DNA from 3 places in the Streptomyces sp. NPDC001781 genome. Region 1 is predicted to be linked to each of the others. Evidence: riboswitches for the same ligand, from Rfam matches in the RefSeq annotation. Region 1 holds a riboswitch; each other region holds the start of a gene.
The links. Region 1 has a riboswitch for cyclic di-AMP ahead of ACWCV3_RS24485 (M23 family metallopeptidase). Riboswitches for the same ligand answer to the same signal wherever they lie in the genome.
Positions count from the first base shown of each region.

Region 2: another riboswitch for cyclic di-AMP. It lies ahead of ACWCV3_RS17060 (transglycosylase family protein); the one in region 1 lies ahead of ACWCV3_RS24485 (M23 family metallopeptidase).
Region 3: another riboswitch for cyclic di-AMP. It lies ahead of ACWCV3_RS23815 (M23 family metallopeptidase); the one in region 1 lies ahead of ACWCV3_RS24485 (M23 family metallopeptidase).

Region 1 covers NZ_JBSFFI010000032.1:7,346-17,343, reverse strand. Annotated here, with positions in the region: gene ACWCV3_RS24500 (DNA gyrase/topoisomerase IV subunit A) at 1-986, opposite strand, end outside; gene ACWCV3_RS24495 (M16 family metallopeptidase) at 1,298-2,692, shown strand; gene ACWCV3_RS24490 (M16 family metallopeptidase) at 2,689-4,077, shown strand; cyclic di-AMP (ydaO/yuaA leader) riboswitch at 4,309-4,462, shown strand; gene ACWCV3_RS24485 (M23 family metallopeptidase) at 4,475-5,218, shown strand; gene ACWCV3_RS24480 (GntR family transcriptional regulator) at 5,403-6,086, shown strand; gene ACWCV3_RS24475 (HPr family phosphocarrier protein) at 6,268-6,549, opposite strand; gene ACWCV3_RS24470 (bifunctional acetate--CoA ligase family protein/GNAT family N-acetyltransferase) at 6,734-9,535, shown strand; gene ACWCV3_RS24465 (hypothetical protein) at 9,764-9,937, shown strand; gene ACWCV3_RS24460 (DUF5998 family protein) at 9,939-9,998, shown strand, end outside.
Region 2 covers NZ_JBSFFI010000016.1:79,350-89,347, forward strand. Annotated here, with positions in the region: gene ACWCV3_RS17040 (Ppx/GppA phosphatase family protein) at 1-48, opposite strand, end outside; gene ACWCV3_RS17045 (DUF501 domain-containing protein) at 45-602, opposite strand; gene ACWCV3_RS17050 (FtsB family cell division protein) at 649-1,125, opposite strand; gene eno (phosphopyruvate hydratase) at 1,277-2,563, opposite strand; gene ACWCV3_RS17060 (transglycosylase family protein) at 2,893-3,594, opposite strand; cyclic di-AMP (ydaO/yuaA leader) riboswitch at 3,599-3,777, opposite strand; gene ACWCV3_RS17065 (transglycosylase family protein) at 3,960-4,997, opposite strand; gene ACWCV3_RS17070 (cytochrome P450 family protein) at 5,121-6,464, opposite strand; gene ACWCV3_RS17075 (nucleoside triphosphate pyrophosphohydrolase) at 6,584-7,579, opposite strand; gene ACWCV3_RS17080 (SurA N-terminal domain-containing protein) at 7,718-8,353, opposite strand; gene ACWCV3_RS17085 (M16 family metallopeptidase) at 8,517-9,998, opposite strand, start outside.
Region 3 covers NZ_JBSFFI010000030.1:11,808-21,805, forward strand. Annotated here, with positions in the region: gene ACWCV3_RS23790 (MFS transporter) at 1-1,421, shown strand, start outside; gene lhgO (L-2-hydroxyglutarate oxidase) at 1,492-2,709, shown strand; gene trmB (tRNA (guanosine(46)-N7)-methyltransferase TrmB) at 2,799-3,617, shown strand; gene ACWCV3_RS23805 (PrsW family intramembrane metalloprotease) at 3,675-4,955, shown strand; gene ACWCV3_RS23810 (aldo/keto reductase) at 5,067-6,014, opposite strand; gene ACWCV3_RS23815 (M23 family metallopeptidase) at 6,105-7,145, opposite strand; cyclic di-AMP (ydaO/yuaA leader) riboswitch at 7,155-7,322, opposite strand; tRNA gene ACWCV3_RS23820 (tRNA-Met) at 7,583-7,656, opposite strand; gene ACWCV3_RS23825 (dihydrofolate reductase family protein) at 7,722-8,855, opposite strand; gene ACWCV3_RS23830 (SCO4225 family membrane protein) at 9,025-9,414, shown strand; gene ACWCV3_RS23835 (N-acetylmuramoyl-L-alanine amidase) at 9,584-9,998, shown strand, end outside.

The sequences.
Region 1 (9,998 bases):
AGGATCGCCTCCGGCACGAAGCCGTTCTTGATCTCGATGACCAGACGCAGGCCGTGCTCGCGGTCGGTCAGGTCCTTGACGTCCGCGATGCCCTGGACCTTCTTCGCGTTGACCAGGTCCTTGATCTTCGCGATGACCTTCTCCGGGCCGACCGCGAAGGGCAGTTCGGTGACGACCAGGCCCTTGCGGCGAGCGGTCACCGCCTCGATCGCGACCGTGGCACGCATCTTGAAGGAGCCGCGGCCGCCGGCGTACGCGTCCCGGATGCCGTCGAGGCCGACGATCCGGCCGCCGGTGGGCAGGTCGGGGCCGGGGACGTGACGCATCAGGGCGTCCAGGTCCGCGTTCGGGTGCTTGATCAGGTGGCGGGCGGCCGCGACGACCTCGCGCAGGTTGTGCGGCGGCATGTTCGTCGCCATGCCGACCGCGATGCCGGAGGAGCCGTTGACCAGCAGGTTCGGGAAGGCGGCGGGGAGCGCGACCGGCTCCTGCTCCTGGCCGTCGTAGTTCGGGGCGAAGTCGACCGTGTCCTCGTCGATGGACTCCGTCATCAGGCTCGCCGCGGCGGCCATCCGGCACTCGGTGTACCGCATGGCGGCCGGCGGGTCGTCGTTGCCCAGGGAGCCGAAGTTGCCGTGTCCGTCGACCAGCGGGACGCGCATCGAGAAGGGCTGCGCCATGCGCACCAGCGCGTCGTAGATCGACGAGTCGCCGTGCGGGTGCAGCTTGCCCATGACCTCGCCGACCACGCGGGCGCACTTCACATAGGCGCGCTCGGGGCGCAGGCCCATCTCGTTCATCTGGTAGACGATGCGCCGGTGAACCGGCTTCAGACCGTCACGGGCGTCCGGCAGGGCACGCGAGTAGATGACCGAGTACGCGTATTCGAGGTAGGAGCCGCGCATCTCGTCCACGACGTCGATGTCGAGGATCTTCTCCTCGTACGAGTCGTCGGGCGGCGGGGTCTTGGTGCTGCGGCGGGCCATCGCTGCCGGCTCCTTGCTGAAGGCGTGGGACGGATCGGACGCGGACCATTGTGGACCTGGGCACTGACAACACGGGCCGCGACCCGGTCCGCGCGGGTCCGCCCCCGGTGCTCGGCGGCCCGGCGCTCCACCGCCGTACGCCGGCCGGGAGCACGCTCGCCATGAGCACGCCTGACGCAGGCTAGTCGATCCGCTGTGGGCGTACGTCGGGCGGGAACTCCGCCGGGGCCTCCCACGCTTTGCATACAGTGGCAGGAACGGCAGGAAAACCGCGGTTTCTCTCGACCGCCACCGCTTGCGAAGGGACGTACATGCCCATGGGTCACACGACCACAGCCCAGGCAGGCTCCGGGGGCCTGACAGCGACCGAGCACCGCCTGGCCAACGGTCTGCGCGTGGTGCTCTCCGAGGACCACCTGACCCCGGTCGCGGCGGTCTGCCTCTGGTACGACGTCGGCTCCCGCCACGAGGTCGCCGGCCGCACCGGCCTCGCGCACCTCTTCGAGCACCTCATGTTCCAGGGCTCGGGCCAGGTCAAGGGCAACGGCCACTTCGAGCTGGTCCAGGGCGCAGGCGGCTCGCTCAACGGCACCACCAGCTTCGAACGCACCAACTACTTCGAGACGATGCCCGCCCACCAGCTCGAACTCGCCCTGTGGCTCGAGGCCGACCGGATGGGCTCCCTGCTGGCCGCGCTGGACGACGAGTCGATGGAGAACCAGCGCGACGTCGTCAAGAACGAGCGCCGCCAGCGCTACGACAACGTCCCCTACGGCACCGCCCTCGAGAAGCTGACCGCCATGGTCTACCCCGAGGGCCACCCCTACCACCACACCCCGATCGGCTCCATGGCCGACCTGGACGCGGCCACGCTGGAGGACGCCCGGGCGTTCTTCCGCACCTACTACGCGCCCAACAACGCGGTGCTCTCCGTGGTCGGCGACATCGACCCCGAGCAGACGCTGGCCTGGATCGAGAAGTACTTCGGCTCCATCCCCGGCCACGACGGCAAGCCCGCCCCGCGCGACGGCTCGCTGCCCGAGGTCATCGGGGACGAGCTGCGCGAGGTCGTCGTGGAGGAGGTCCCGGCACGCGCGCTGATGGCCGCCTACCGGCTCCCGGAGGACGGCACGCGCGCGTCCGACGCGGCCGACCTCGCCCTCACCGTCCTCGGCGGCGGCGAGTCCTCCCGTCTCTACAACCGCCTGGTGCGCCGCGACCGTACGGCCGTCGCCGCCGGTTTCGGTCTGCTCCGGCTGGCCGGCGCGCCCTCGCTGGGCTGGCTGGACGTGAAGACCTCCGGCGACGTCGAGGTCCCGGTCATCGAGGCCGCCATCGACGAGGAGCTGGCCCGCTTCGCGCAGCAGGGCCCCACCCCGGAGGAGATGGAGCGCGCCCAGGCCCAGCTGGAGCGCGAGTGGCTGGACCGGCTCGGCACCGTCGCGGGCCGCGCCGACGAACTGTGCCGGTACGCCGTCCTGTTCGGCGACCCGCAGCTCGCCCTGTCCGCCGTCCGGCGCGTTCTCGACATCACCCCCGAGGAGGTCCGCGAGGTCGCGGCGGCCCGCCTCCGCCCGGACAACCGCGCCGTGCTCGTCTACGAGCCGAAGTCCCCGGAGGCGGTCGAGGACACCGGCCTGCCCGACGACCCGGAGCACGAGGCCACCGTAGAGGCCGGCAACGACGACGAGGAGACGGCCAAGTGACCGAGCTCGCCCCCATGGAGTTCCACCCCCAGCCGCAGGCCGGCGAGGCCAGGCCCTGGGCGTTCCCGGCGCCCGAGCGCTCCACGCTGGACAACGGTCTGACCGTGCTGCGCTGCCACCGCCCCGGCCAGCAGGTCGTCGCCGTCGAGGTGCTGCTCGACGCCCCCCTGGACGCCGAGCCGGCCGGTCTCGACGGTGTCGCCACGATCATGGCGCGCGCCTTCTCCGAGGGCACTGACAAGGACTCCGCAGAGGAGTTCGCCGCGGAACTGGAGCGGGCCGGCGCCACGCTGGACGCGCACGCCGACCACCCCGGCGTCCGGCTCAGCCTGGAGGTGCCCGCCTCCCGTCTGGAGAAGGGCCTCACCCTGCTGGCCGACGCCCTGCGCGCCCCGGCCTTCGCGGAGAGCGAGATCGAGCGGCTGGTCCGCAACCGCCTGGACGAGATCCCGCACGAGCTGGCCAGCCCGGCCCGCCGCGCCGCGAAGGAGCTGTCCAAGGAGCTGTTCCCGGCCTCCGCGCGCATGTCCCGGCCGCGCCAGGGCACCGAGCAGACCGTCGCGAAGATCGACGCGGGCGCCGTCCGTGCCTTCTACGACCGCCATGTCCGCCCCGCCACCGCCACCGCGGTGGTCGTCGGCGACCTGGACGGCATCGACCTCGACGCGCTGCTCGCCGAGACCCTGGGAGCCTGGACCGGCACCCCCGGCCAGGCCCGCCCGGTGCCGCCGGTGACCGCCGACGACACCGGCCGCGTGGTCGTCGTGGACCGGCCCGGCGCCGTGCAGACCCAGCTCCTCATCGGCCGGATCGGCTCCGACCGGCACGACCGGGTGTGGCCCGCCCAGGTGCTCGGCACGTACTGCCTCGGCGGCACGCTCACCTCCCGCCTGGACCGCGTCCTGCGCGAGGAGAAGGGCTACACCTACGGCGTGCGCGCCTTCGGCCAGGTGCTGCGCTCCGCCCCGGACGGCACCGGCGCCTCGATGCTCGCCATCAGCGGCTCCGTGGACACGCCGAACACCGGTCCCGCGCTGGCGGACCTGTGGACCGTGCTGCACACGCTGGCCGCCGAGGGCCTGACCGACGCCGAGCGGGACGTGGCCGTGCAGAACCTCGTCGGCGTGGCCCCGCTGAAGTACGAGACGGCCGCGGCCGTCGCCGGCACCCTCGCCGACCAGGTCGAGCAGCACCTGCCGGACGACTTCCAGGCGGAGCTGTACCGCACGCTCGCCGCCACCGGCACCGTGGAGGCCACCGCCGCCGTGGTGAACGCCTTCCCGGCCGACCGGCTGGTCACGGTCCTGGTCGGCGACGCCGCCCGGATCAAGGAGCCCGTCGAGGCGCTCGGCATCGGTGAGGTGAAGGTCGTGTCCGCCGAGTAACGGACCAGGTGGGCGCGTGTGGGCCCTGACGGCGCATGAGCCGTCGGGGCCCACATCCGTGTTCGGAAGTCGTATCGAACGCCGGTCGTCAAATGTCCGGATTGGGGCGGAGGTTACCCCTCTGGAGTGTGGGATGCGCTACAAAAGTCCGGACCCGTTTGAAGATCCGCTCCCGTCCCCTTTAGCTTCTTCCGGGCTGTTCGTCAGGCAGTGCGCCGCGCCCGCGGCACCGGACAGCCATCGCCGAGTCCCCCGCAGGGGGAGCCGGGGACCCACCGCAGTCCCTGGGGTGAATCGGGCGCCCGCGCGCGAGCGAGGGCGGCCGTAGGAGACCTTCCTGCTCCGAACCCGTCAGCTAACCCGGTAGGCGAGAGGGAAGGAAAGGAACAGCCTGCTCATGGCGTTCATGTGCGCCACCGGGAAGCACCGCAAGCCCGGCCGGGTCAAGCGCACCACCGCGACTGCGGCCGGTGTGGCGGCCCTCACCACCGGTGTCGTCGGCACCCTCGCGGCCTCCCCGGCGATCGCCGCGGACAACTCCGTCGAGAACACCGGCCTCACCCCCGTCATCGCCGTCAGCGACACCCTCGCCGACGAGATCGCCGCGCAGGCCACCGCCCAGAAGGCGACCGCCGAGCGCAGGGCCGCCGAGGAGGCCGCCGAGCGCGCCGCCGCCGAGCGGGCCCGCGAGGCCAAGGAGCGCGCCGCCCGCAAGGCCGAGCGCGAGCGTCTCAACTCCTTCGTCATGCCGATCACCGGCTCCTACGTCTCCACCGCCTACCAGTCCTCCAGCTCCCTGTGGTCGTCCGGTTCGCACACCGGCATCGACTTCCACGCCGCCAGCGGCACCACGGTCCACGCGGCCGGGGCGGGCACCGTGGTCTCCACCGGCTGGGGCGGCGCCTACGGCAACGAGATCGTGATCAGGATGGCCGACGGCATGTACACCCAGTACGGCCACCTGTCGTCCATCGGCGTCACCGTCGGCCAGCGCGTCATCCCGGGCCAGCAGATCGCCCTCTCCGGCGCCACCGGCAACGTCACCGGCCCGCATCTGCACTTCGAGGCCCGCACCGGCCCCGACTACGGGTCCGACATCGACCCCGTCGCCTACCTCCGCAAGCACGGCGTGAACGTCTGACCCCCGGTCCCGTGAAAGCCCCGGCCCAACCCGGCCGGGGCTTTTCGCTGAACTTTCCCGCGGACGCTGTCCAAAAACCAGCCATGGATTTCGGTACGCCGTCGGAAATCCTCGCGCATTGCCATAGAGTCACGGGAAAGGCGCTGTGGTCGGCGTTTCACGGGCATTGAGGCGGAGGTGGGTCATGCGTATTCCGGCGCACTCGGTGTGCACGGCGATCCGGGACGACATCGTCGCCGGAACCCACGAGCGCGGCGGCCGGCTCACCGAGGAGGTGCTCGCCCGCCGCTACGGCGTCTCCCGCGTCCCCGTCCGCGAGGCGCTGCGCACGCTGGAGGCCGAGGGCTTCGTGGTCACCCGGCGCCACGCGGGCGCCTGTGTGGCCGAGCCCTCCGAACAGGAGGCCGCCGACCTGCTGGAGATGCGCCTGCTGCTGGAGCCCCTCGGTGCCGCGCGGGCCGCCCAGCGACGCACCGAGGCCCATCTGAAGGTGCTGCGTGGCCTGGTCGGACTGGGCAGGGAGCGGGCGAGGCTCGGCGGCAGCGGCGACCTGCGCGCGCTGGACGGCTGGTTCCACGAGACGCTCGCCCAGGCGTGCGGCAGCCACGCGCTGACCTCGGCGCTCACCCTGCTCCGCCACAAGATCGCGTGGATGTACGTCGAGGAGAGCCCGGCCGGCCCGCCGGAGACCTGGGCGGAGCACGGCGCGATCGTGGACGCCGTGGCACGCGGTGACGGCGAACGCGCGCGGGCGGTCATGGCGCTGCACACCGAGCGCGCGACCCCGGCCCACCGGTTGCGCACCCCCGCCGCCAGCCGGGCCCGGCGCGCGCAACATGCTGTAAACACAGCGGAACTCCGGAATTAACACGGGCGCTGTATACAAGGGGGATATTCGCGTGCCGGGTAATTGTGCTGCCTTGTTCCGGGGTGCCGGCAATTTTTGACGGCACCCCGTTCGGTGCTCCCCCCTGTACGCCGCGCCCGTGAAAGCGAAAAGCCGCGCCGCCCGCTGAAGGGGGCGACGCGGCTTTTCGCCGAGAACGGGGTCAGACCGTCTCGGGCAGCTCGTCCAGACCCTCGGCGACCAGCTTGGCCAGCCGGTCCAGCGCGGCCTCCGCGTCGTCGGCGTCGGAGGCCAGGACGATCTCCTCGCCACCCTGGGCGCCCAGGCCCAGGACGGCCAGCATCGAGCCCGCGTTGACCGGGATGCCGCCGGACTTGGCGATCGTGACCGGGACGCCTGTGGCCGTGGCGGCTCGGACGAAGATGGAAGCGGGGCGGGCGTGGAGGCCCTCGGCCCAGCCGACGTTGACGCGGCGCTCAGCCATGTGATGCTGCCCTTCAGTCTCAGGTTGTCTAGACCAGTTTCCCACACGGGGAACCGTGTCCGGAGCGGCACTTCACCGTTCCGGAACCTCTCCGTACCGGCCGTCGGGCCGCGGCCTCGCTCCGGCTTCCGTGTCCCGCGCACCGCCTCGCGCCGTACGCCCGTGCGAGCCGTACCCTGGGCCCATGCAGACCCCGGCGGACCGGCAGGACCGGCACGATTATCCCGCCCACTGGGAGGCGGACGTGGTGCTGCGCGACGGCGGTACCGCGCGCATCCGGCCCATCACCGCCGACGACGCCGACCGTCTCGTCAGCTTCTACGAGCAGGTGTCCGACGAGTCGAAGTACTACCGCTTCTTCGCGCCGTACCCGCGCCTGTCCGCCAAGGACGTGCACCGCTTCACGCATCACGACTTCGTGGACCGGGTGGGGCTCGCCGCCACCGTCGGAGGCGAGTTCATCGCCACCGTACGCTACGACCGCATCGGCGCCGACGGCATGGCCGCCTCGGCCCCGGCCGACGAGGCCGAGGTCGCCTTCCTGGTGCAGGACGCCCACCAGGGCCGGGGTGTGGCCTCCGCGCTGCTGGAGCACATCGCGGCCGTCGCCCGTGAGCGCGGTATCCGGCGCTTCGCCGCCGAGGTGCTGCCCGCCAACACCAAGATGATCAAGGTGTTCACCGACGCCGGTTACACCCAGAAGCGCAGCTTCGAGGACGGCGTGGTCCGGCTGGAGTTCGGGCTCGAACCGACCGACCGCTCGATGGCCGTGCAGCTCGCGAGGGAGCAGCGCGCCGAGGCCCACTCGGTGCGGCGGCTGCTCGCCCCCGGTTCCGTGGCCGTGATCGGGGTGGGCCGTGCGCCCGGCGGGGTCGGCCGCAGCGTCCTCGGCAACATCCGGGCCGCGGGGTACGCGGGCCCGCTGTACGCGGTCAACAACGCCTTCGCGGAAGACTGTCACGAGATCGACGGGGTGCCCGCCCGCCGCTCGGTCCGGGGGATCGAGGGCCCGGTGGACGTGGCCGTGGTCGCCGTGCCCGCCGACGTGGTGCCCGCGGTGGTCGCCGAGTGCGGTGAACACGGGGTGCAGGGACTCGTCGTGCTGTCCGCCGGGTACGCGGAGAGCGGGCCCGAGGGGCGGGAGCGCCAGCGGGCGCTGGTCCGGCAGGCGCGGGCTTACGGCATGCGGATCATCGGCCCCAACGCCTTCGGCGTCATCAACACCGCCGAGGAGGTACGGCTCAACGCCTCCCTCGCGCCGGAGATGCCCCGGCCCGGCCGTATCGGGATGTTCGCCCAGTCCGGTGCCATCGGCATAGCCCTCCTCTCCCGGTTGCACCGGCGCGGGGGAGGGGTCACCGGGGTCACGGGCGTCTCCACCTTCGTCTCCTCGGGCAACCGCGCGGACGTCTCCGGCAACGACCTCCTCCAGTACTGGTTCGACGACCCCGACACCGATGTCGTCCTCATGTACCTGGAGTCCATCGGCAACCCCCGCAAGTTCACCCGGCTCGCCCGGCGCACCGCCGCCGCCAAGCCGCTCGTCGTGGTGCAGGGCGCGGGATCCGCGCCGCAGGGGCACGCCGTACAGGCCACCCGGCTCCCGCACGCCACCGTGTCCGCGCTGCTGCGGCAGGCCGGGGTGATCCGGGTCGACACCATCACCGAACTGGTCGACGCCGGGCTGCTGCTGGCCCGCCAGCCGCTGCCCGCCGGGCCGCGCGTCACCATCCTCGGCAACTCCGAGTCCCTCGGCGTCCTCACCTACGACCGCTGCCTCGCGGAGGGGCTGCGGCCCTCCCGCCCGCTGGACCTGACCACCGGCGCCACCGCCGCCGACTTCCACCGGGCGCTCGCCCACGCCCTCGCGGACGACACCTGCGACGCCGTCGTGGTCACCGCCATCCCCGCCATCGGTGAGGGCTCGCCGGACGACGCCGAACTGGCGGAGGCGCTGCGCTCGGCCGCCGCCGCGGTGCCGGGCAAGCCGGTGCTGGTCGTGCACGTCGAGCTGGGCGGGCTGGCGGAGGCGCTGTCCGCCGCCACCAGCACCGCCCCGAAGGCGGGCGCGCCCGTACTGCCTCCCTTGCCGGTGCCGGACGGCGCCGCCCGGCAGGACGGGCCCCGGCTGATCCCGGCCTACCCCGCCGCCGAACGCGCGGTCCGCGCGCTGGCCGAGGCCGTCCGGTACGGGCAGTGGCGCCGGGAGGCCGCCGACCCCGGCAAGGTGCCGGAGTACGACGACATCGACGAGCGCAAGGCCGCCGAGATCATCGCCGGGCTGCTGGAACGCGGCGAGGGGTTCGCCGTCGGCCCCGAGGACACCCGTGAGCTGCTCGCCACCTACGGCATCCACGTCCGGCCGGCGCTGCCCGCGCCCACCCCGGACGCCGCCGCGTCCGCCGCCCGCTGTCTCGGTTACCCGGTCGTCCTCAAGGCCACCGCGCCCCACCTGCGGCACCGCGCCGACCTGGGCGGGGTCCGGCTCGATCTCGCGGACGAGGAGCAACTACGGCGTGCGTACGGCGAGTTGACCGAACTGTTCGGCCCGCCCGAGCAACTGCGGCCGGTGGTGCAGGCCATGGCTCCGCGGGGCGTGGACACCGTCGTGCGGGCGGTCATCGACCCGGCGGCCGGTGCGGTGCTGTCCTTCGGCCTGGCCGGGGCGGCCTCGCAGCTCCTGGACGACATGGCGCACCGCATCGTCCCCGTCACCGACCGGGACGCCACCTCCCTGATCCGCTCCATCCGCACCGCCCCCCTCCTCTTCGGGTGGCGCGGCTCCACCCCCGTCGACACCCCGGCCCTGGAACAACTCCTCCTGAGGGTCTCCCGCCTGGTCGACGACCACCCCGAGGTGGTCGCCGTCACCCTGGAGCCCGTAGTGGTGGCCCAGCGGGGCATCACCGTCCTCGACGCCACCATCCGCCTGGCCCCCCCGCCGGCCCGCAACGACCTGGGGCCGCGCACCTTGCCGGCGTACTGAGGGGGGGGAGCCCGACGGAGATCGCCGGCCGGGCGCCGCCCGGGGGGAGCCGGTGGGACCGGGAGGTGCTCGGTGGGACGCCGGGCGGTTCCGGCTCGCCGCCGGGCACGACCTCACCCACCACCAGGGCCTGGAGGCGCACTTCCTCCCCGGCCCTGGTGTCCTGTCCGTTCGCCTTCCAGGACCCCGTCTTCCGTCCCGCCCACGCCCGAGGAGCGGGCCCGGGCGGTGCGGTCCCCCGGCGAGGAGCCGCCGGTGATCGTGGCCTTCGAGGCCGACGGCGGCGGCGGACCGGTCTCCTGCCTCGTCGCGGCCGGCGGCGTCGAGATACGGCCGGGACTGGTCCGGCGGGAGGTGCCGGGTCGTCCCGACTGGCCCGGAGTGCACCTGGTCACGGATTAGGATGGACCCCATGGCCAAGACCAGTACGACGACCCAGGGGCTCCGCGCGGCGATCGAGCGC
Region 2 (9,998 bases), on a different contig from region 1:
CAGGCGGATGGAGTTGGTGCCGCAGTCCACGGCGGCCACACGGGTCATCGCTGCTCCTGTGTGCCGGAGGCGGCCTCCGCGGCGCAGGCGCCGGGTACCACGCAGGGGCCCTTCGCCCACCACTCGGGCAGCATGGCGACGGCCTCGTCGCCCAGCGGGTTCACGCCCGGTCCGGCGGCCAGCGAGTGGGCGACCAGGACGTGCAGGCACTTCACCCGGTCGGGCATGCCGCCCGCGCTGGGGAAGCCCGCCAGCACCTCGATCTCGTCCCGGCGCCGGATGTAGTCCTCGTGCGCGGCCCGGTAGGCCGCGGCCAGCTCCGGGTCGGTCTGCAGCCGCTCGGTCATCTCCTTCATGACGCCGTTGGCCTCCAGCGTGCCGATGGCCGAGGCGGCACGGGGGCACGTCAGGTAGTACGTCGTCGGGAAGGGCGTGCCGTCGGGCAGCCGGGGCGCGGTCTCCACGACGTCCGGCTGGCCGCAGGGGCAGCGGTGGGCGATGGCCCGCAGGCCGCGCGGCGGGCGGCCGAGCTGGAGCTCGAAGGCGGCGATGTCCGCCTCGGTGGGCTCGGTGCGCGGGGTGTGGGGCGGGGGCGTTTCCATGACTGCTTCCGTAAGTGGCTTGTCGTCGGTCACCGGCGGGTGCCGGTCACTGGTCGGAGGCGTCGGACTTGTCGACGCCGTCCCAGACGTTGGCGTACCAGGGCCGGTGGGCGGCGCCGCGGTCGGTGCGGGACTGCTGGGCCGCGCCCGGATCGATCACGACGTATCCGGTCTCACCGGGCATCACATAGTGCAGCCTGCGCCGGATCTGCTGTTCGGCGTAGGCGTCGTCCTGCCAGCGGGCCTTGACGTCCCTGAGCTGCTCGACGCGGGCCCGGGCCTGCTCCTGGCGGTGCTTCAGGTCCGCGATCTCGGCACGCTGGGAGACGTACTGCCGCATCGGGTAGGCGAGCGCCACGATCATCGAGCACAGCACCAGGGCCAGCAGGGCGGCGCGGCCGGTGAGGCGGGAACGGCGGGCCTGCCGCTTGGTCTGGGAGCGGTAGACGCGGGCCGCCGTCTGCTCACCGAGCAGCCGCAGCCTGGTCGTGGTGGAGAAACGGTCCCGGTCCCTCGCGGCCATCTGGCTCTCCGCCTCCACTGTGCCTGTGCGTCTTGTGCTGTGCGCGTGCCGCTGGGCTCACACGCGCGTACGTCCCCGGACACGGTACGGGACCGGGTCCGGGGACGTACGTACGACGGGGCGGGGCCGGCTCGCGCGGACCCGCCGGGGGTCAGCCCTTGAAGCGCGGGAAGGCGCTGCGGCCGGCGTAGACCGCGGCGTCGTCGAGGATCTCCTCGATGCGCAGGAGCTGGTTGTACTTGGCGACGCGCTCGGAGCGGGCCGGGGCACCGGTCTTGATCTGGCCGCAGTTGGTGGCGACGGCCAGGTCGGCGATGGTGACGTCCTCGGTCTCACCGGAGCGGTGGGACATCATGCACTTGTAGCCGTTGCGCTGGGCCATCTCGACGGCGTCCAGGGTCTCGGTCAGCGAGCCGATCTGGTTGACCTTGACCAGCAGGGCGTTGGCGACGCCCTCCTCGATGCCGCGGGCGAGACGCTCGGGGTTCGTGACGAACAGGTCGTCGCCGACGATCTGCACCTTGTCGCCGATGCGGTCGGTGAGGACCTTCCAGCCCGCCCAGTCGTCCTCGAACAGCGGGTCCTCGATGGAGACCAGCGGGTAGGCCGCCACCAGCTCCTCGTAGTACTCCGTCATCTCGGCGGCGGAGCGCTCCTTGCCCTCGAAGAGGTACTTGCCGTCCTTGTAGAACTCGGACGCGGCGACGTCGAGCGCGAGGGCGATCTGCTCGCCGGGGGCGTAGCCGGCCTCCTTGACGGCCTCGAGGATGAGGTCGAGGGCCTCACGGTTGGAGCCGAGGTTCGGCGCGAAGCCGCCCTCGTCGCCGAGGCCGGTGGCGAGGCCCTTGCGCTTCAGGACCTTCTTGAGCGTGTGGTAGACCTCGGCGCCCCAGCGGACGGCCTCGGAGAAGGACTCCGCGCCGATCGGGGCGATCATGAACTCCTGGATGTCCACGTTGGAGTCGGCGTGCGAGCCGCCGTTCAGGATGTTCATCATCGGCACCGGGAGCAGGTGCGCGTTGGGCCCGCCCAGGTAGCGGAAGAGCGGCAGGTCGCTGGCCTCGGACGCGGCGTGGGCGACGGCGAGGGAGACGCCGAGGATGGCGTTGGCGCCGAGCGAGCCCTTGTTGTCGGTGGCGTCCAGGTCGAACATGGCCTGGTCGATCAGGCGCTGCTCGGTGGCGTCGTAGCCGACCAGCTCGGGGCCGATCTGCTCGATGACGGCGAGGACGGCCTTCTCGACACCCTTGCCCTGGTAGCGGTTCGGGTCACCGTCACGCAGCTCGATGGCCTCGAAGGCACCGGTGGAGGCGCCGGACGGGACGGCGGCACGACCCGTGCTGCCGTCGTCGAGGCCGACCTCGACCTCGACCGTGGGGTTGCCTCGGGAGTCCAGGATTTCCCGGGCTACGACGACGTCGATGGACGGCACGAGCATCTCCTTCATGGATGTGACGCGATGAGTGCGGGGCGTGCGCCGGATGGCATGCCTTGCGTCTAGAGCCTAACCGTCCAAGGGGCGCCGGCCGTCGACCGACCGCCTCGTGGACGGGGTGGGACAGGGAGACGGTACCCATTGTTCCCGTCCGGAACAAAGGGTTCTGGGCAAACCTTCCGGACGGCCGGGCAGCCGCGCCGGACCGGCATGGAACGCGCACCGCCCCGGCACGCGGGGGGAACGCGCACCGGGGCGGGGGGGGTCCGTCGACGGGACCGGAAGCCCGGGGCCGGCCTCAGCAGGATGGCCGTCCGCCGAGCGGGTCGCGGTTACTTCAGGTGCAGCATCTGGCCGGGGAAGATGAAGTCGGCCTTCTCGACGATGTCCTTGTTCAGGTCGTACAGCTTCTTCCAGCCGCCCTCGACCTTGTGCTCGGCGGCGATGGAGCTGAGCGTGTCGCCCTTGACGACCTTGTACTCGCCGTCGCCCTTCTTGACCTTGCCACCGGTCGGCGTGGTGACGGTCCTGCTCACGTCCGGACGCTCGGTGGACCGGGAGGCGGCCTGGCCGCCGGCGGCGCGGTCGGAGGTGCCGGCCGCGGCCTTGTCCTCCGTCTTGGCGTCCGTGGAGGGAGCCGGGGCGGCGGAACCGCTGTACGTCGCGCCGGACAGGCCCGTGCCGCAGACCGGCCAGGCGCCCTTGCCCTGGGCGGAGAGCACCTTCTCGGCGACGGCGATCTGCTGCCCCTTGCCCGCCTTGTCGGCGGTGGCGGCGTACTGCGTGCCGCCGTACGCGGCCCAGGTGGAGGCGGAGAACTGGAGTCCGCCGTAGTACCCGTTGCCGGTGTTGATGGACCAGTTGCCGCCCGACTCGCACTGGGCGACGGCGTCCCACTCGGAACCGGTGGCGGCGGAGGCGCTGCCCGACGCCATCACCGGGCCCGCGACGGCGGCACCGGCGACACCGGCGAGCGCGAGGACACGGACGGTCTTGGACGGGCGACGGTGCTTGCCCTTGCTGGAGAACAGCATGGATCGATCCCCTCACCGACGCCTGCGAGGTGAGCTGTCGGGTTCGGGCCGGTTGAGTTGCCCGGCCACCCCTCCCCGGTACTTCTGGAAGGCGTGGCTCCACCCCAAGCCCGTTCCGGTGTCAGCCACCGGTCCGGGCACCTACCTTGGGTCCCCCGCTCCTGCCTACGGCGCTTGACGCGACGACTGTCCCCGACGACCGCTGGCAGGATTCGGCGTTGCGGCCACGGGGGCTCGTGGTGACGAGCGGTCCCGACCGTAGACATGCCGCGCGGCGAAATTCAAAGACGATCAGGTCTTCTGAGAGTCATCCCACACTTTCGCCAAATAGGACATATAACAGTATAGCGGGGCGTCAAATGCCGCTATTCGGAGTCCTGTTCGCCCGGCACTTCCAGGGCCTGACCCGGGTCGACATGGTTCGGGTCCGCACCGACGGCCTGCTTGTTCGCGGAGTAGAGGGCTTGCCAGCCGCCGTCCACGTCAAGGGAGTCGGCGATGGAGCCGAGGGTGTCGCCGTCACGGACGGTGTAGGTGCCCGCGGAGGCGGCGACATGGCGACCGGTTCCGGCCGTGTGCTGACCTTCCGTCGCGTTCTCGTCGGCGCTGCCGCCGCGGTGACGGCCGCCGCCGAGGTCGCCGGTGTCGACGAGGCTCCAGGAGCCGCCGTCCTCCCACGACTCGTCGTCCTCGGCCGCGGGGGCAGTGGAGGGCGAACCGACCCCCTTGTCCCCGTGGCCGGCGGCCGGGGGTGCGGACGCGTCGGAGCGGGCGGCACCGGCATCCTTCCCGGCGTCGCCCGAGGCACCCTTCTCGCTCGCGTTCGGGGACGGCTTGCCGGTGCCCTTGGCGGAGGAGTCGGACGAGTGGGACGAGGGGGAGGAGTCGCCCGGTCGGGACGAGTCGGAACCATCGGACGAAGCGCCCGCTCCAGGGGTCTCGCTCGACTTGCCGGCGCCCCCGTCCGGACCGCCCTGGCTGGCGGAGGGGGACTCGCTCACACCCGTGTCGACGTCCACCGAGCCGGAGTTCGAGGTCAGTCCGGCGAGCAGGGCGCAGGTGGCCCAGTGGGTGGTGCCCTGGTCGGCGAGGATCTTCTCGGCCACCGAGATCTGCTGCGAACGGCTGGCCTGGTCGGCGCTGGCCGCGTACTGCGTGCCGCCGTACTTGTCCCAGTCGTCCTGGGATATCTGGAGGCCGCCGTAATAACCGTTGCCGGTGTCGGCGCTCCAGGAGCCACCGCTCTCGCACTCGGCGACCTTGTCCCAGGTGGTGCCGTCGGCCGCGTCGGCGCTCGCCGCCCCGAGGAGCGGGATGGCGATGGCTGACGTGGTGACGCCGGCCGCGACGAGGAGCGCCGGAGCCTGGCGGGGGCGACGGTGCCTACCGTTCCCGGAGAGCATGCGGTTGCCTTTCGTGCGACAGCGGTACGGCGTGGCGAGTGGTGCTCGGCGCCATGCTGATGGGTGAACGTAGCGTCAGACGAACACTTGTCACAAGTTCATGCCGCAGAGATCACGTGAAGATCACTTAGTTGAACATCCGTCACAGGTGGTTTCACGACGGGGACCGACCGGTGTGAACTCCACCGGCAGGGTGCGCAGTCCACGCATGATCAGCCCGCCGCGCCAGCGGAGGTCGGCCGGATCGGCCGCGAGGGCGAGGTCCGGCAGCCGGGTGAGCAGGGTGGCGAGCGCGGTCTGTCCCTCCAGCCTGGCGAGCGGGGCGCCCAGGCAGTAGTGGATGCCGTGTCCGTACCCCAGGTGCTGGTTGTCGCGGCGGCCGAGGTCCAGCAGGTCGGGGTCGGTGAAGCGCTCCGGGTCGCGGTCCGCCGCCGCGAGGACCACCAGCACCGGGTCCCCGGCGGCGATGTCCTGGCCGCCGATGGCGAGCGGCTCGGTGGCGTAACGCCAGGTCGCCAGCTCCACCGGCCCGTCGTAGCGGAGGAGTTCCTCCACCCCGGTCTGGAGCAGGCCCGTCTCCCCGGCGGCCAGCGAGAGCTGGAGGCGGCGGCGCTCGTCGGGGTGGGTGAGCAGCGCGTAGGTGCCGTTGCCGATCAGGTTGACGGTGGTCTCGAAGCCCGCGAACAGCAGGATGAAGGCCATGGCGGCGGCCTCGTTCTCGGTGAGGTGCTCGCCGTGGTCGGAGGCCCGGATGAGCGCCGAGATGAGATCCTCGCCGGGCGCCGGCTCGGCGGGGAGTGCCTGGCGCTTGCGGTGGATGAGGTCCGCGAGATAGCCCCGCATCCTCTTCACCGAACGCGCCACCCCGCCCCTGGGCCCGCCGCCGTGCCGGATCATCATCCCCGCCCAGTCCCGGAAGTCGTCCTGGTCCTCGCGCGGGACGCCGAGCAGGTCGCAGATGGCGTAGATGGGCAGCGGGAAGGCGAACTCGTGGATGAGGTCTGCCGAGCCCCGCTCGGCGAACCGGTCGATGAGGTCGTCCGTCAGCTCCTGCACCCGGCCCTCGAACTCGGCCACCCGGCGCGGGGTGAACGCCTTGCTGACCAGCCGGCGCAGCCGGGTGTGGTCCGGCGGATCGATGTTCAGCAGGTGGGTCATCAGGTCGGCCTTGCGCTCACCGGGGATACCGGTCTTCCCCTTGGCCTGCGCGGTCTCGGCGTGGTGCGCCGGGTTCTTGCTGAGCCGCTGGTCGGCCAGGGCCTGCTTGGCATCGGCGTACCGGGTGACCAGCCACGCGTCCACCCCGCTGGGCAGCTTGGTCCAGTGCACGGGAGCGTGCTCCCTCAGCCAGGCGTAGGCGGGATAGGGGTCGGCGGCGAACTCCCAGGTGAAGAGGTCCGGGGCCGGGGCCTGGGAGGGAGCTCCGGAGGTGGGGTCGTCGGGGGTGGGCTGGTGCGGCTGGGTCACTCCCCGACGGTATCCGGCGGGCCGGGGTGGAGGCGGGTCGGCTCCTTTCCCTCGGGTCTGCGGGAGGGGGGCTCTGTGCTGGTGGGGAGCCCGCGCCGGTGCGGGCCGGGCCGGCGGGGTTACTCGGTGCCGGTGTCCGGGGCGGGTACGCCCTCCGCGGTGCGTATCGCGTCCCGGTAGGTGCGGGCAGCCGCTCTCAGGGCGGCTTCCGGGTCGACGCCCGCCTGTTCGGCGCGGGCGGCCAGGTCCAGCAGTTCGTATCCGATGCCGTCGCCCTGGGGCAGGGGCACGTCCAGGCCGGCGGTGCGGACGCGGGAGGCCAGCTTGGCGGCGAGGGCGAGGCCGGGCTGGCCGAGGGGGACGCCCTCGGTGACGGAGCTGCGCTGCTTCTCCTCGGCCTTGGTGCGCAGCCAGTGCGCCTTGACGTCCTCGGGGGTCTCGGCATCCTCGTCACCGAAGACGTGCGGGTGGCGGTGGATCAGCTTGGCGACGATGCCCCCGGCGACGTCGTCGACGGAGAAGGGTGCCTGCGCGTCCTCCTCGGCGATGCGGGAGTGGAAGACGACCTGGAGCAGCACGTCGCCCAGTTCCTCCCGCAGCTCCTCGCGGTCGCCCGCCTCGATGGCCTCGACCAGTTCGTACGCCTCCTCGATGCCGTACTTGGCCAGGCCCTCGTGGGTCTGCCGGGAGGACCAGGGGCACTCGGCGCGGATGCGGTCCATGACCTGGACGAGATCGAGCAGGCGGGCGCCGGGCAGGTCGTAGGAGGCGGGCAGCAGCTCCAGTTCGGGCATCCGCACGCGGCCGGAGCCGGCGAGCCGGGCGAGGCCGTCGGTGAGGGCGGGCTCTCCCTCACCGGTGGCGACGACGACCACCGTGCGGCCGCCCGCGCAGGCGTCCACCAGTTCCTCGGCGGTCGGCGACGCCTCCGTCACAGCTGTCCCGGCCTCGCGCAGATACGGCACCTGCGGATGCGCGCCGTCCGCGCACAGCACGGCGTCGGCGGAGCGCAGCGCCTGCCAGGCGGGCCAGGACAGCAGGCCGGGGGCGACGCGGTGGCTGGTGGTGAGCAGGACGATGCGGCCGGGGGCGGATGCGGAGCTGTTTGCGTTCACGATCCGAACGTAACCCAGGACGCGCAATGGCGGGCCGGGTTATCCACAGGGGTGCAGGAGTCCTGTGATCGTATGCCCGGAACGCCGCGCGGGGCCGGGAACCCGCAGGTCGTCCGCACCGCACCGGACGTGCAGCACTCAGGTGCTCTGTGTCGCCGAGGCGTCCCGCAGCCAGGGCGTACGGGCGTCGACCCGGCTGCTCTTGGCCACGTCCCAGGCGCCGTAGCGGGGGTTGACGTCGATGCGGAGCGCCTTGGACGCCTTGGAGAGGGCGGCCCAGAACGGGGGCTGGCTGGTGTCGGTGCCGAGCTTGGCGGCGAGCTTCCGCGCCTCGATCTGGAGACCGAGGTTGTCGTCGAGGCGCTCGGGGGCGATGCCGTACTTCTGGAGCCAGGCGGACCGGAGCTGCTCGGCGCCGCCCGCCTGCTTCTGCAGGTCGGCGCGCATCCGCTGGATCTCCTTGCGGGTGACCGTGACGCCCTGGTCGCGCGCGGCGCGGTGCAGCACCCGGTCCAGGACCATGTTGTGCAGGGTGTCGCGGGTGAGGCTGCCGGTGGAGGCGAGGACCTGCTGGTACTGGGCCTGGTCGGTCACCTCGGCCCGCTGCGCCGCCCGTACCTCGTTCACCCGGCTCTCCAGCTGCGACACCGTGATCCGCTGCCCGCCGACGACGGCCGCGGCGCCCGGATGCGCGTCGTTTCCGCAGGCGGTCAGGAGCGGGGCCGCGGCGATCGCGGCGGTGAGGACCAGCGTGGTGCGACGGCGGCGGAGCAAGGGGAACCTCCTGAGGAGATTGTGCGACGGTGCACAAAGTCTTGCGGTGATCGATGTTAGGCAGCCGTGCTGCTCCGGCCAACCCATTGGACCAACGATTCACCACGAGTTCGGGCACCGCCGCGTCACTCCGCCGAGGGGCGCGGCGGGGGCGGCGGCCGTCTCACGCCCGCCGGGTGGTCCGCACGATCCGCACCGCGGGCCACACCAGCAGACCGGTGACGCCCCAGAGGAAGCCCGAGAGGGCGAGCCACTCCCCCATGGTCAGCTCCGGGTCCTCGGCCTCGAACACCGTGAAGGAGAGGGCCACGAAGCCACCGAGCACGGCGAGGATCACGAGGACGACCAGCCCGATGGACTGTACGACGGTCCGCCGCGTGGGCGTACGGGCGCCCGCGGCCCCCTGAGCACCGCCGCCCTCCTGCCGGGCGGCCGAGGAAGCGGGCCTGGCCGCGGGCTGCTGCCGGGGCGGCAGGTGCACGACCGCGTGCGGCGGCACGGCGGCGTCCAGGGCGGCCATCGTGTGGGCGTCGATGCCGTGGAGGCCCGGCTCCACCTCGACGGTCAGACCGTCGGCGCCGACCAGCCGCCGGCCGCCGTCGGGCCAGCTCAGCACGGCGGCGCAGGCGCGGTAGTGGACCGTGACTGCGCGCTCGGAGCCGTCGGCCGTCCGCCCGGTCAGGCTGACGCCGTCGGCGCCCATGATCAGCGCCGTGTCGCCGCCGCGGGCGTCGAAGCGCCGGCCGGTGACCGCGTACGGGGAGTCGACGGGGGCGGCGGTGTATCCGGCCCAGTCGGCGCGGTGACCGCCGGGCACCTGGAGCAGGGCGGTGCCCGCCGCTTCCACGGCCACCTGGTGCAGATGGGCCGGGGTCACCCCGCGCATCTCGGCGCGCAGTTCGTCGACGGTGCGCAGCGGGCGCCCGGCGAGCAGGTCCTCCGCCAGGCCCGGCAGTCTGCGGGCCGCCGCGTCGGGGGCGCCCAGGGCGCCGTCGATGCGGCCGCGCACAGCGTCGAGGTCGGCCTGGGTGATGCGGCCCGCCTGGAAACCGGCGAGCACGTCGACGAATCCGCCGAGCACCGCGTCCTGCTTGGCGGGCAGGCTGTCCGCGAACGCGGTGACGAGGGCGTGGCCGTCCCGGCGGGAGGTGAAGTCGCTCGCGGCGGTGTACGAGTAACCGCCCTCCTGCCGCAGCGAGCGGGTCAGTTCGCGCTCCAGGACGCCCGAGTACAGCCAGGCGGCGGTCGTGTCGGCGACCACGGCGTCCAGCAGGACCCCGCCGGTGCCGTCCGAGAAGTACGCCGGGGTGGCGGGCAGGGCCGAGGTCACCGCGGGCATCGCACGCCGGTCGCCCGCGGGGAGCTTGAGGGAGAGACCGGCCGGGATGTGCTCACCGGCGATCCACAGCACCGCGTTGTCCGCCGTGAACCAGCTCCGCGCCCACTGCCACACGTCCTGCGCGCTCGCGTTGCGCACACCCCACTCCGGGTAGCTGACCAGGCCGTACCCCTGGGCGCCGTACCGCCACAACGGGAGCAGGCCGGAGTCGCGGCGGGACTCCTCGGTGCGCAGGATCTCCTTCTCCGTCTCCAGCCGGTCCATGGGCAGGTCGGTCAGGGAGGCGCAGACACCGGTGAGGTAGGC
Region 3 (9,998 bases), on a different contig from region 1:
CCAGGGAGCAACGCGGGCCGAACGAGAAACTCGGCACCGTTCTCGCCCTCGCGGGAATCAGCAACGCGGGACTGGCGCGCCGGGTCAACGACCTGGGCGCGCAACGGGGTCTGACGCTCCGGTACGACAAGACCTCGGTCGCGCGCTGGGTGTCGAAGGGCATGGTGCCGCAGGGTGCGGCACCGCATCTGATCGCGGCCGCGATCGGGCAGAAGCTCGGCCGGCCGGTGCCGCTGCACGAGATCGGCCTCGCCGACGCCGACCCCGCGCCCGAGGTGGGTCTCGCCTTCCCGCGCGACGTGGGGCAGGCGGTGCGCTCGGCGACCGACCTGTACCGCCTGGACCTGGCCGGACGCCGCGCCGGGTCGGGCGGGATCTGGCAGTCGCTCGCGGGGTCGTTCGCCGTGAGCGCCTACGCGACGCCCGCTTCGCGATGGCTGATAACCCCCGCCGACAGCTCGGTGGAGCGGGAGGCGCATCCCGAGGGAGGCGCCGCCGCACCGATCAAAGTCGGCCACAGTGATGTGCAGAAGCTCCGGGAGGCCGCCGAGGACGCCCGCCGCTGGGACTCCAAGTACGGCGGCGGTGACTGGCGTTCCTCGATGGTGCCGGAGTGCCTGAGGGTGGAGGCGGCCCCGCTGCTGCTCGGCTCCTACTCCGACGAAGTCGGCCGTGCGCTGTTCGGCGCGGGGGCCGAACTGACCCGGCTGGCGGGGTGGATGGCCTTCGACACCGGCCAGCAGGAGGCGGCCCAGCGGTACTACATCCAGGCGCTCCGGCTGGCCCGCGCGGCGGCCGACGTCCCGCTCGGCGGGTACGTGCTCGCCTCCATGTCCCTCCAGGCGACCTACCGGGGCTTCGGGGACGAGGGCGTCGACCTCGCCCAGGCCGCGCTGGAGCGGAACCGGGGGCTGGCCACCGCGCGCACGATGAGCTTCTTCCGGCTGGTCGAGGCGCGGGCCCACGCGCGCGCGGGTGACGCGCACGCGGCCGGTGCGGCCCTGAAGTCCTCCGAGGGCTGGCTGGAGCGGTCCCGCGAGGGCGACAGCGACCCGTCCTGGCTCGGCTTCTACGGCTACGACCGCTTCGCCGCCGACGCCGCCGAGTGCTACCGCGACCTCAAGGCACCCCGCCAGGTGCGCCGCTTCACCGAACAGGCACTGTCCAAACCCACCGAGGAGTTCGTCCGCTCGCACGGGCTGCGCCTGGTGGTCTCCGCGGTGGCCGAACTGGAGTCGGGCAACCTGGACGCGGCCTGCGAGCAGGGCGTACGCGCGGTCGAGGTGGCCGGCCGCATCTCCTCCGCCCGCACCACCGAGTACGTCAAGGACCTCCTCCACCGCCTGGAGCCCTACGGCGACGAACCCCGGGTGGTGGAACTCCGCGAACGGGCCCGCCCGCTGCTGATGGCTCCCGCGTAAGCGGCACAAGGCTGCTGCGGCGCGGTTTGAAGGCGTTGTCAGTGGCGCAGTGCACTATCGAGGCCGGGAGGTGGTGCAGGTGCGGGCGGACGCGTACGACTGCGACGTGCTGGTGGTCGGTGGCGGCATCGTCGGGCTGTCGACGGCGTACGCCCTGACGCGCGCCGCGCCCGGCACGCGGGTGACCGTGCTGGAGAAGGAGCCCGGCCCGGCACGCCACCAGACCGGCCGCAACAGCGGGGTCGTGCACAGCGGCATCTACTACCGCCCGGGCTCGCTCAAGGCGCGGTACGCGGTGCGCGGCGCCGCCGAGATGATCAAGTTCTGCGCGGAGTACGGCATCGACCACTCCGTCACCGGCAAGCTGATCGTCGCCACCGACCGCGCCGAGCTGCCCCGGCTGCACGCCCTGGTGCAGCGCGGCCGGGAGAACGGCATCCCGGTGCGCGAGCTGGGCGCCGCCCAGATCGCCGAGTACGAACCCGAGGTGCGCGGTCTGGCCGCGATCCACGTCGGCACGACCGGCGTCTGCGACTTCACCGCCGTCGCCCGGCAGCTGGCCCGCGCCTCAGGTGCCGAGATCCGGTACGGCTCGCGGGTCGTCCGGGTGGACCGGCGTCCCGACCGGGGCGTGGCGGTGCTGACCTCGGCCGGCCAGGTGGTCCGCGCCCGCGTCCTGGTCAACTGCGCGGGCCTGTACTGCGACGAGCTGGCCCGCCTCACCGGGGACGAGCCGGGCGTGCGGATCGTGCCGTTCCGGGGCGAGTACTACGAGCTGGCCCGGCCGGAGCTGGTGCGCGGCTTGGTCTATCCGGTGCCCGACCCCGCGTTCCCCTTCCTCGGCGTCCACCTGACCAAGGGCCTCGACGGCGGGGTCCACGTCGGCCCCAACGCCGTCCCGGCGCTCGCCCGCGAGGGGTACGGCTGGGGTGTCGTCCGCCCGCGCGAGCTGGCGGCCACCGCGGCCTGGCCCGGCGCCTGGGCCCTGGCCCGCAGACACTGGCGCTACGGCGCGGGCGAGATGCACCGCTCACTCTCCAGGCCGGCCTTCCTGGACGCGGTCCGCCGCCTGGTGCCCGGTGTGGAGGCACGCGATCTGGTCCGCGCCCCGGCCGGCGTCCGCGCCCAGGCGGTCACCCGCGACGGGACGCTGGTCGACGACTTCCTCATCCGCGAGGGCGCCCGCGCGGTACACGTCCTGAACGCCCCGTCCCCGGCGGCCACGGCGTCCCTCCCGATCGGCCGGGAGGTGAGCCGGCGGACGCTCACGATGCTGCGGGCGCTGTGAGCGGACCACCGGGTCCGCCTGCCGTGACCGACCACACCCGCGCCGACGCCGCGGGTCCTGTCCTCGGAGCGCCTAAAATCGGAGTCACTGTGTCTGACTCCGTGAACACCCCCGAAGCCATCCGCCCCGCCGAGGCCGGGCCCTCCGCGCGGACCTCGCGGAGCAAGGGCGAGCCCCGGTTTCCCGACGGCCCGCAGCCCGATCCCGCCGGATCGCACTTCGAGCGGCGCATCCGCAGCTTCCAGCCCCGGCGCAGCAGGGTCACCACCGGACAGGCCGACGCGCTGACCCGGCTGTGGCCGCAGTGGGGGCTGGACATCGACGGGCAGCGGGTCATCGACCTCGCGGAACTGTTCGGCAACTCCCGTCCCGTCGTGCTGGAGATCGGCTTCGGCATGGGCGAGGCCACCGCGCAGATGGCGGCGGCCGCCCCGGACACCAACGTCCTCGCCGTCGACGTGCACACCCCCGGCCAGGGCAATCTGCTGAACCTCGCCGAGCAGGGCGGCCTGACCAACGTCCGGGTCGGCAACGGCGACGCGATCATCCTGCTGCGGGAGATGCTCACCCCCGACTCCCTCGACGGGCTCCGCGTCTACTTCCCCGACCCCTGGCCCAAGAAGCGCCACCACAAGCGGCGGCTGATCCAGCCCGAGTTCCTCACCCTGGCCGCCAGCCGGCTGGCGCCCGGCGCGACCGTGCACTGCGCGACGGACTGGGAGCCGTACGCCGAGCAGATGCTGGAGGTGCTCGACGCGCACCCCGGCTTCGAGAACACCCGCGCCGAGGGCGGCTACGCCCCGCGTCCCGCGTTCCGCCCGCTGACCCGCTTCGAGGGCCAGGGCCTCGACAAGGGCCACGTGGTGAACGACCTCCTCTTCCGCCGCGTACCGCACACGAACCCGTAGCCCGGCGGGCCGTGAAGCCCCGGGCCGTACGGCCCGGTCGGCGTTAGGGTCGATGCCGTGGCCATCAGTTCTCAGCCGTACCCGCCCCACCCCGACGGTCCCCGGCCGGCCTGGTGGCGGCGGGAGTGGGTGCGGCACGGGGCGCTGGCCGGGCTGCTGGCGCTGTCCGGTCTGGTGATCCTGGCGCTGGTGCGGCGGCAGACCGGTACGGAGGGGTTCCTCGTCGGGCTGGGTCTGGCCGTGGTGCCTGTGCCCTGGCTGACAGCCGCGTTCCGCTGGCTGGACCGGGTACGGCCCGGCCCCTGGCGGAATCTGCTGTTCGCCTTCGCGTGGGGGGCCTGCGCGGCGGCGCTGATCGCCATCGTCGCCAACAGCTTCGCCACCCACTGGATCGCCACCGCGACCGCCGACCCGTCAGGCGCGGACACGCTCGGCGCGACGGTGGTCGCCCCGGTGGTGGAGGAGTCCGCGAAGGCCGCCGCCGTGCTGCTCGTGTTCGTCTTCCGCAGACGCGACTTCACGGGGCCGGTCGGGGGCGCGGCGATAGCCGGGGTGACCGCGACCGGGTTCGCGTTCACCGAGAACATCCTGTACCTGGGCAACGCCTTCGGCACCGACCAGTCCATCGGCACCACGGGCATCGTCTCGGTGACCGCCGCGACGTTCTTCGTGCGCGGGGTGATGTCGCCGTTCGCCCATCCCCTGTTCACCGTGTTCACCGGCATCGGCTTCGGTCTGGCCGCGCTGCCCCGCGGGCGCCGGCTGCGCTGGCTCTTCCCGGTGGGCGGTCTCCTGCTGGCCATGAGCATGCACGCCCTGTGGAACGGCTCGGCCGCCTTCGGCCAGTTCGGCTTCCTCGTCGTCTACGGCGGCTTCATGGCCCCCGCGTTCGGCCTGCTGGCCTGGCTGCTGATCCGCTCCCGGCAGCGCGAACTCCGCGTGGCCCGCGAGGAACTCCCCGTCTACGTCTACGCCGGCTGGCTCGCCCCCGCCGAGCCCTTCGCCCTCGGTTCGCTGCGCGCCCGGCGCCTGGCCCGCGACCACGCCCGCCGCTTCCTGGGTGGGCGCCCGGCCGCCCGCGCGGTGGTCCGCTACGAGACCGCCGCCACGGAACTGGCCCTGCTGCGCCACCGCGCCCGCGCGGGCCGCGTGGGCCCCGACTTCGCCGCCCGGGAGCACGAACTCCTCACGGCCCTCTGGCGAACCCGGTCCCTCTCCCGCCCGGCCCTGGAGTACGCGGCCCACCTGACGGCGCCGCCCCCCGCTCCCGTCACCTACTGGCAGCGCTACGGCCACCCGGCACCCCCGTACGCGGGCTACAACCCGTACCGCACCTAGGGTCCTTCGTGCGCCCTGGGGGGCGACGGCGGTGCCTCAGGGACGCGGGGCCGGCACGGCATCGCAGGGGGCGGCGACCAGCCCGTACCCGCGAGGCCGGGGCCGCTCATCTCAGGCGGACGCCTCCGTCAGCGACTCCAGCTCCGCGGCCGTCAGCCGAAGCTCAGCCACGTCCAGGAGCGCCGGGAGCTGGTCCACGGTGCGGGCCGAGGCGATGGGCGCGGCGACCGTCGGCTGGGCGGCGAGCCAGGCCAGCGCGACCGTGGCCACCGCGGTGTCATGGGCCGAGGCGACCTCGTCCAGCGCTGCCAGCACCCGCTGCCCCCGCTCGGAGCCGAGATGCCTGGCCGCGGAACCCGCCCGCGCGCTGTCCACCGCCGCCCCCGGCCGGTACTTACCGGTGAGGAAGCCCGACGCGAGCGCGAAGTACGGCACGGCCGAGAGCCCCTCGCGAGCGGCGACGTCCTGCAGCGGACCCTCGTACGTGTCCCGCGAGACGAGGTTGTGGTGCGGCTGGAGCGCGACGTACCGCGCCAGGCCCGAGCGCTCGGAGAACTCCAGCGACTCCTTCAGCCGCTCGGCGCTGATGTTGGACGCCCCGATGTACCGCACCTTCCCCGCCCGCACCAGCTCGTCCAGCGCACCGATGATCTCCTCGACGGGCACCTCGGGCTGGTCGAAGTGGGTGTAGTAGAGGTCGATGTGATCGGTACCGAGACGCCGCAGGGAAGCGTCGGCGGCGGCCTTGATGTTGGCGGCGCCGAGGCCCTGGAACTCGGGATGCTGGCTGACCTTGGTGGCGATGACGACCTGGTCGCGGACCCCCCTGGCCCGCACCCACTCACCGATGATCGTCTCGGACTCCCCGCCCTCGTTGCCCTCGGCCCAGGCCGAGTAGACGTCCGCGGTGTCGATGAAGTTGCCGCCCGCGCCGCGATAGGCGTCCAGGACGGCGAAGGACGTGTCCCGGTCGGCGGTCCAGCCGAAGACGTTGCCACCGAGGGCCAGCGGGAAGACCTCGAGGGAGGAGGAGCCGAGTTTGCGCGGAGAAGCGGTCATGCCTGCTCAACGACCACCCCGGTACCGTCCATTCCGGTTAGGGGCCGGGACCCGGTCACGCCACGCCAGGACCCCCGGGCCGCGTCCGCCTCAGGGGGTGAGCCCCTTGCTCCGCAGCCACGCGCCCGGGTCGGTACCGGTGGGCTGACCGCCGGGATGGACCTCGAGGTGCAGGTGCGGACCGGTGACGTTGCCGGTGGCGCCGACACGGCCGATGACCTCGCCGGTGGACACCTTCTGCCCGGCGCTCACGCTGATCGAGGACTGGTGGCAGAACCACAGCTCGGTGCCGTCGTCCAAGGTGAGGACCGTGCGGTAGCCGTACGACCCGGCCCAGCCGGCCTCGGTGATCGTGCCGCTGTGGATCGCCTTGATCAGCGTGCCGGTGGGCGCGGCGAAGTCGAGCCCGGTGTGGTACCCGGAGGACCACATCGAGCCGGCCTGCCCGAAGGTCGAGGTGATCGTGTACGAGGAGGTCGGCAGCGTGTACTGCTTGGCCAGCGTGGCGAGCCGGGCCGCTTCCGCCTTCTTCTCGGCGTCGGCCTCCGCCTTCTCCTTGGCCGCGGCGGCCTTCACGGAGGCTTCCTCGACCGCCTTGGCGGCGGCCTCCGCGGCCTGCTGGTCGGCCCTGGCGACGGCCGCCGCGGTGGCCCGGCTGTCGGCCTTGCTCTGCTGCCGCTCCGCCTGGGCCATGATCCGGTTGCGCAGCGCCTCGCCCGCGTCGGCGGTGGAGTCCTCGCCGGCGGCGGTGGCCGTGGCGGTGGCGACACCGGCCAGGGAGGCGGCGGGCGTCTGCGTGTGGTGGTGCCCGTCGATCAGGGAGTCCACGGAGGGCAGGTCGGGCATCGCGATGGACACGGGCGGCTTGCCGGTGTGGGCGCTCGCCATGCCACCCGCGCCGACGGCGGCGACGACACCGACACCGAGCACGGTGGAACTGCGGGCGAGTCCGCCGCCGCGCTGCTTGGCCACCCGGTGGCGGCCGCGTGCGGCGGCACCGAGGGAAACGGACTCCTCGGTGGGGTTCCACTCCTCCCACGCGCCGCCATCGGCACGGGGGGCGCCGTAGGCAAAGGGCTCACTCGCGTCCGGCGCGAACGGGACTTGTGGGGCAGGCCGGTTGGACGCCACGCGGGCGCACTCCTTTCCCTCCTCCGCCTACCGGGTTAGCTGACGGGTTCGGAGAAGGAAGGTCTCCTACGCGCGTAAACCCGGCGTGCACCAGGGGTGGTGCACGGCGGACAGGGCGCGATTCACCCCAAAGTGGTGGGTCCCCGGTTCCCTCGCGGGATTCGGCGTGTGCGCACGGCGCCGTCTCTGCTGACGGCTGTAACGACCGCGCTGCGTTATCGAACGTTAATAGACACGCGCACCGGATTCCAAGCCCGTTCGGCTTGATCGTTTCACCTTCTGACGGGGGGTGAAACGGCCAGGAACGGCACGAACAGGTCGAGTTGACCGCGCTTCAGGAGTCACAGGGGTTTCGCTGGTGACTCAAAAACACCAGCCGTCCCGGAAAGCACTCAGGGCCGGAATCCATTGAATGGATTCCGGCCCTGAGTTTTCAGTAGCGGGGACAGGATTTGAACCTGCGACCTCTGGGTTATGAGCCCAGCGAGCTACCGAGCTGCTCCACCCCGCGTCGTTGTGTCTCAAGCATACGTCATCCGCGGGGTCCGGCGCACACATGGGGCCGTGACGTGGGCCTCAGTGCGCAAGGTGGGCGTTCGGCCGCTGTGCGAGAGCGGCGTACCCGGGCACCGTCACCACCTCCACGCCCTCGGCGGCCAGCAGACCCGCACCGTCGGCCGCGGTGACGAAGGTGTCCGGCTCACGCCAGGCGGTGACCACTCTGCGTACCCCCGCGGCCAGGATCAGCCCGGCGCACGGGACGGGCCGGGAGGCTCGGTGGGCGCAGGGCTCCAGGCTGCTGTAGACGGTGGCGCCGGGCAGGCGCGGGTCGGCCGGGTCCAGCTTGGCGAGCGCGGCCTCCTCGGCGTGGACCACAGGGTCGCCGCCCTCGCGGGAGAAGCCGCGCGCCAGTTCGGTGCCGTCCGCCGCGACGACGACCGCGCCGACGCTGAAGGCCGTGTCCGAGGGCGGGCAGAGCGCCGCCAGCTCGCAGGCGGTGCGCAGCCAGTGCCGGTCGGCGGCGGTGTCCAGCGGGCCGGCGCCGGGGGCGGTGGGCTCGTAGCGCATCAGGACGACGTCCTCGATCCGGCGGGTGCCGGTCAGCCGCAGCCGGCCGCCCTGGTACGCGCCGGGGCCGAAGAGGCGGGGGGCTGCCGGGTCGCCGACGAGGAGCGGGGCGAGGACGAGCTGGAGTTCGTCGGCGAGGCCCTGCCGGAGGAGCTGGGTGTGCACGGTGCCGCCGCCCTCCACCATCAGCCGGCGTACCCCGCGCACGTCGTGCAGGTGCGTGAGCAGCGCACGCCAGTCGAGGGCCGTGCCGAGCGGGACCACGTCGGCGCTGTCCCCGAGGAGCCCCGCGGCCCGTTGCGCGCCCGCGTCGGTCGTGTAGAGGAGCTTCTCGCCGCCGGTGTGCCAGAAGCGGGCGGCCGGGTCCAGATCGCCGGACCCGGAGACGGTCACCTTCAGCGGGTACTCCGCCCGCCCCTCGGCCACCCGCGCGGCCCGGCGTGCGGGCGAGTTGACCAGGAGCCGGGGGTTGTCGGCGCGGATGGTCCCGGCGCCCACGAGGATCGCGTCCACCGAGGCCCGCACCTCGTCCACGCGGTCGAAGTCGGCGGGGCCGGAGAGCAGCAGCCGCTCGGGGCCGGTGTCGTCCAGGTACCCGTCGAGCGAGACGGCGGCGGACAGCAGGACATGGGGGTAGGGCATCGGCGCGCTCTTCCGGACTCTGGGCCGCGGACTCGGGGTTCCACGGGCGGGCACCCCCTTTGTACTCCGTACCGGTGTGTGCCCTGCCCGGGCGGGGATGAGTACGGCTACTCATCCCCGCCCGGCGGCGCGGCCCCACTGTGGGACCAGCGACCACAAGGAGACCTCGATGCCGCACGCCATCCGCCCGCGCCGCCTCTTCGTCCTCGCCACCGGCACCCGGCTCTCGGGGTTCGGATCCGCCGGCGCACGTCCCCGGCAGCGGGTGCGGGTACTGCTGGCATCAGCCGTGGACAACTGGCTCTCGCGCGGGTACCTCGCCGTGGTCGCGGCGGCGATCGGGTTCTTCCTCTGGGCCGTGTGTCTGTCACCCGACCCCGGTTTCGCCGGGATCTGGCCGCTCATGGCCACGGCTCCGCTCAGCATCGTCGCCATCACGGTGTCCGGGCCCCTGGGGAACGGCGCGCTGAGCCTGGCGGTCTTCGCCGCCGGTACCGCCCTGGCCGGTCTCTGCAACGCCGTGCTGCTCGGACGGCTCGCGCGTGCGCTGCGGCGCTGAGTCTCCCGGTCAGGTATGGACCACGGAAAAAATGTATAACCCAATTGATGGCATGACCTCATCAGGTACGGTCAGCCTCCGATCATGCCCTTCACCGAACCTCCTGGGGAGGGGGGATTCGTGAAGGCTCCATGGACCAGTCACTGCGGGGAAAGGCGTCCGAACCGGTATGAGGGCACGTTGGTGGGGGACGGGGGCGGCCGTCGCGGCGGCCGTGTGCGGGACGTTGGTCGTGCAGGGGGTGAGCGGCGGGGACCCCGGGCACGACGGGACGAGCGCCGTCGCCCCGGTACGGGACCGGGTACGGTCGGCCGCGCTGGACGCCCGGGGGGACGGCACCGGCGCGGTGCTCGCCCGCCGGGACGCCGAGCCGTTCAGCATGCTCGGGGTGAGCTGGGAGAAACCCTCCGCCAGGCTGGCCGGGAAGGTGGAGGTGCGCTCGCGGGCCGTGGCGTCCGGGAAGTGGTCGCGCTGGCTGCTGCTGGACAGCGACCGGGGTGCGGGCGAGCAGCACGCCTCGCGCGGCGGCACCGAGCCCGCGTGGGTGGGACTGTCGGACGGCGTCGAGGTGCGGATCGACGGCA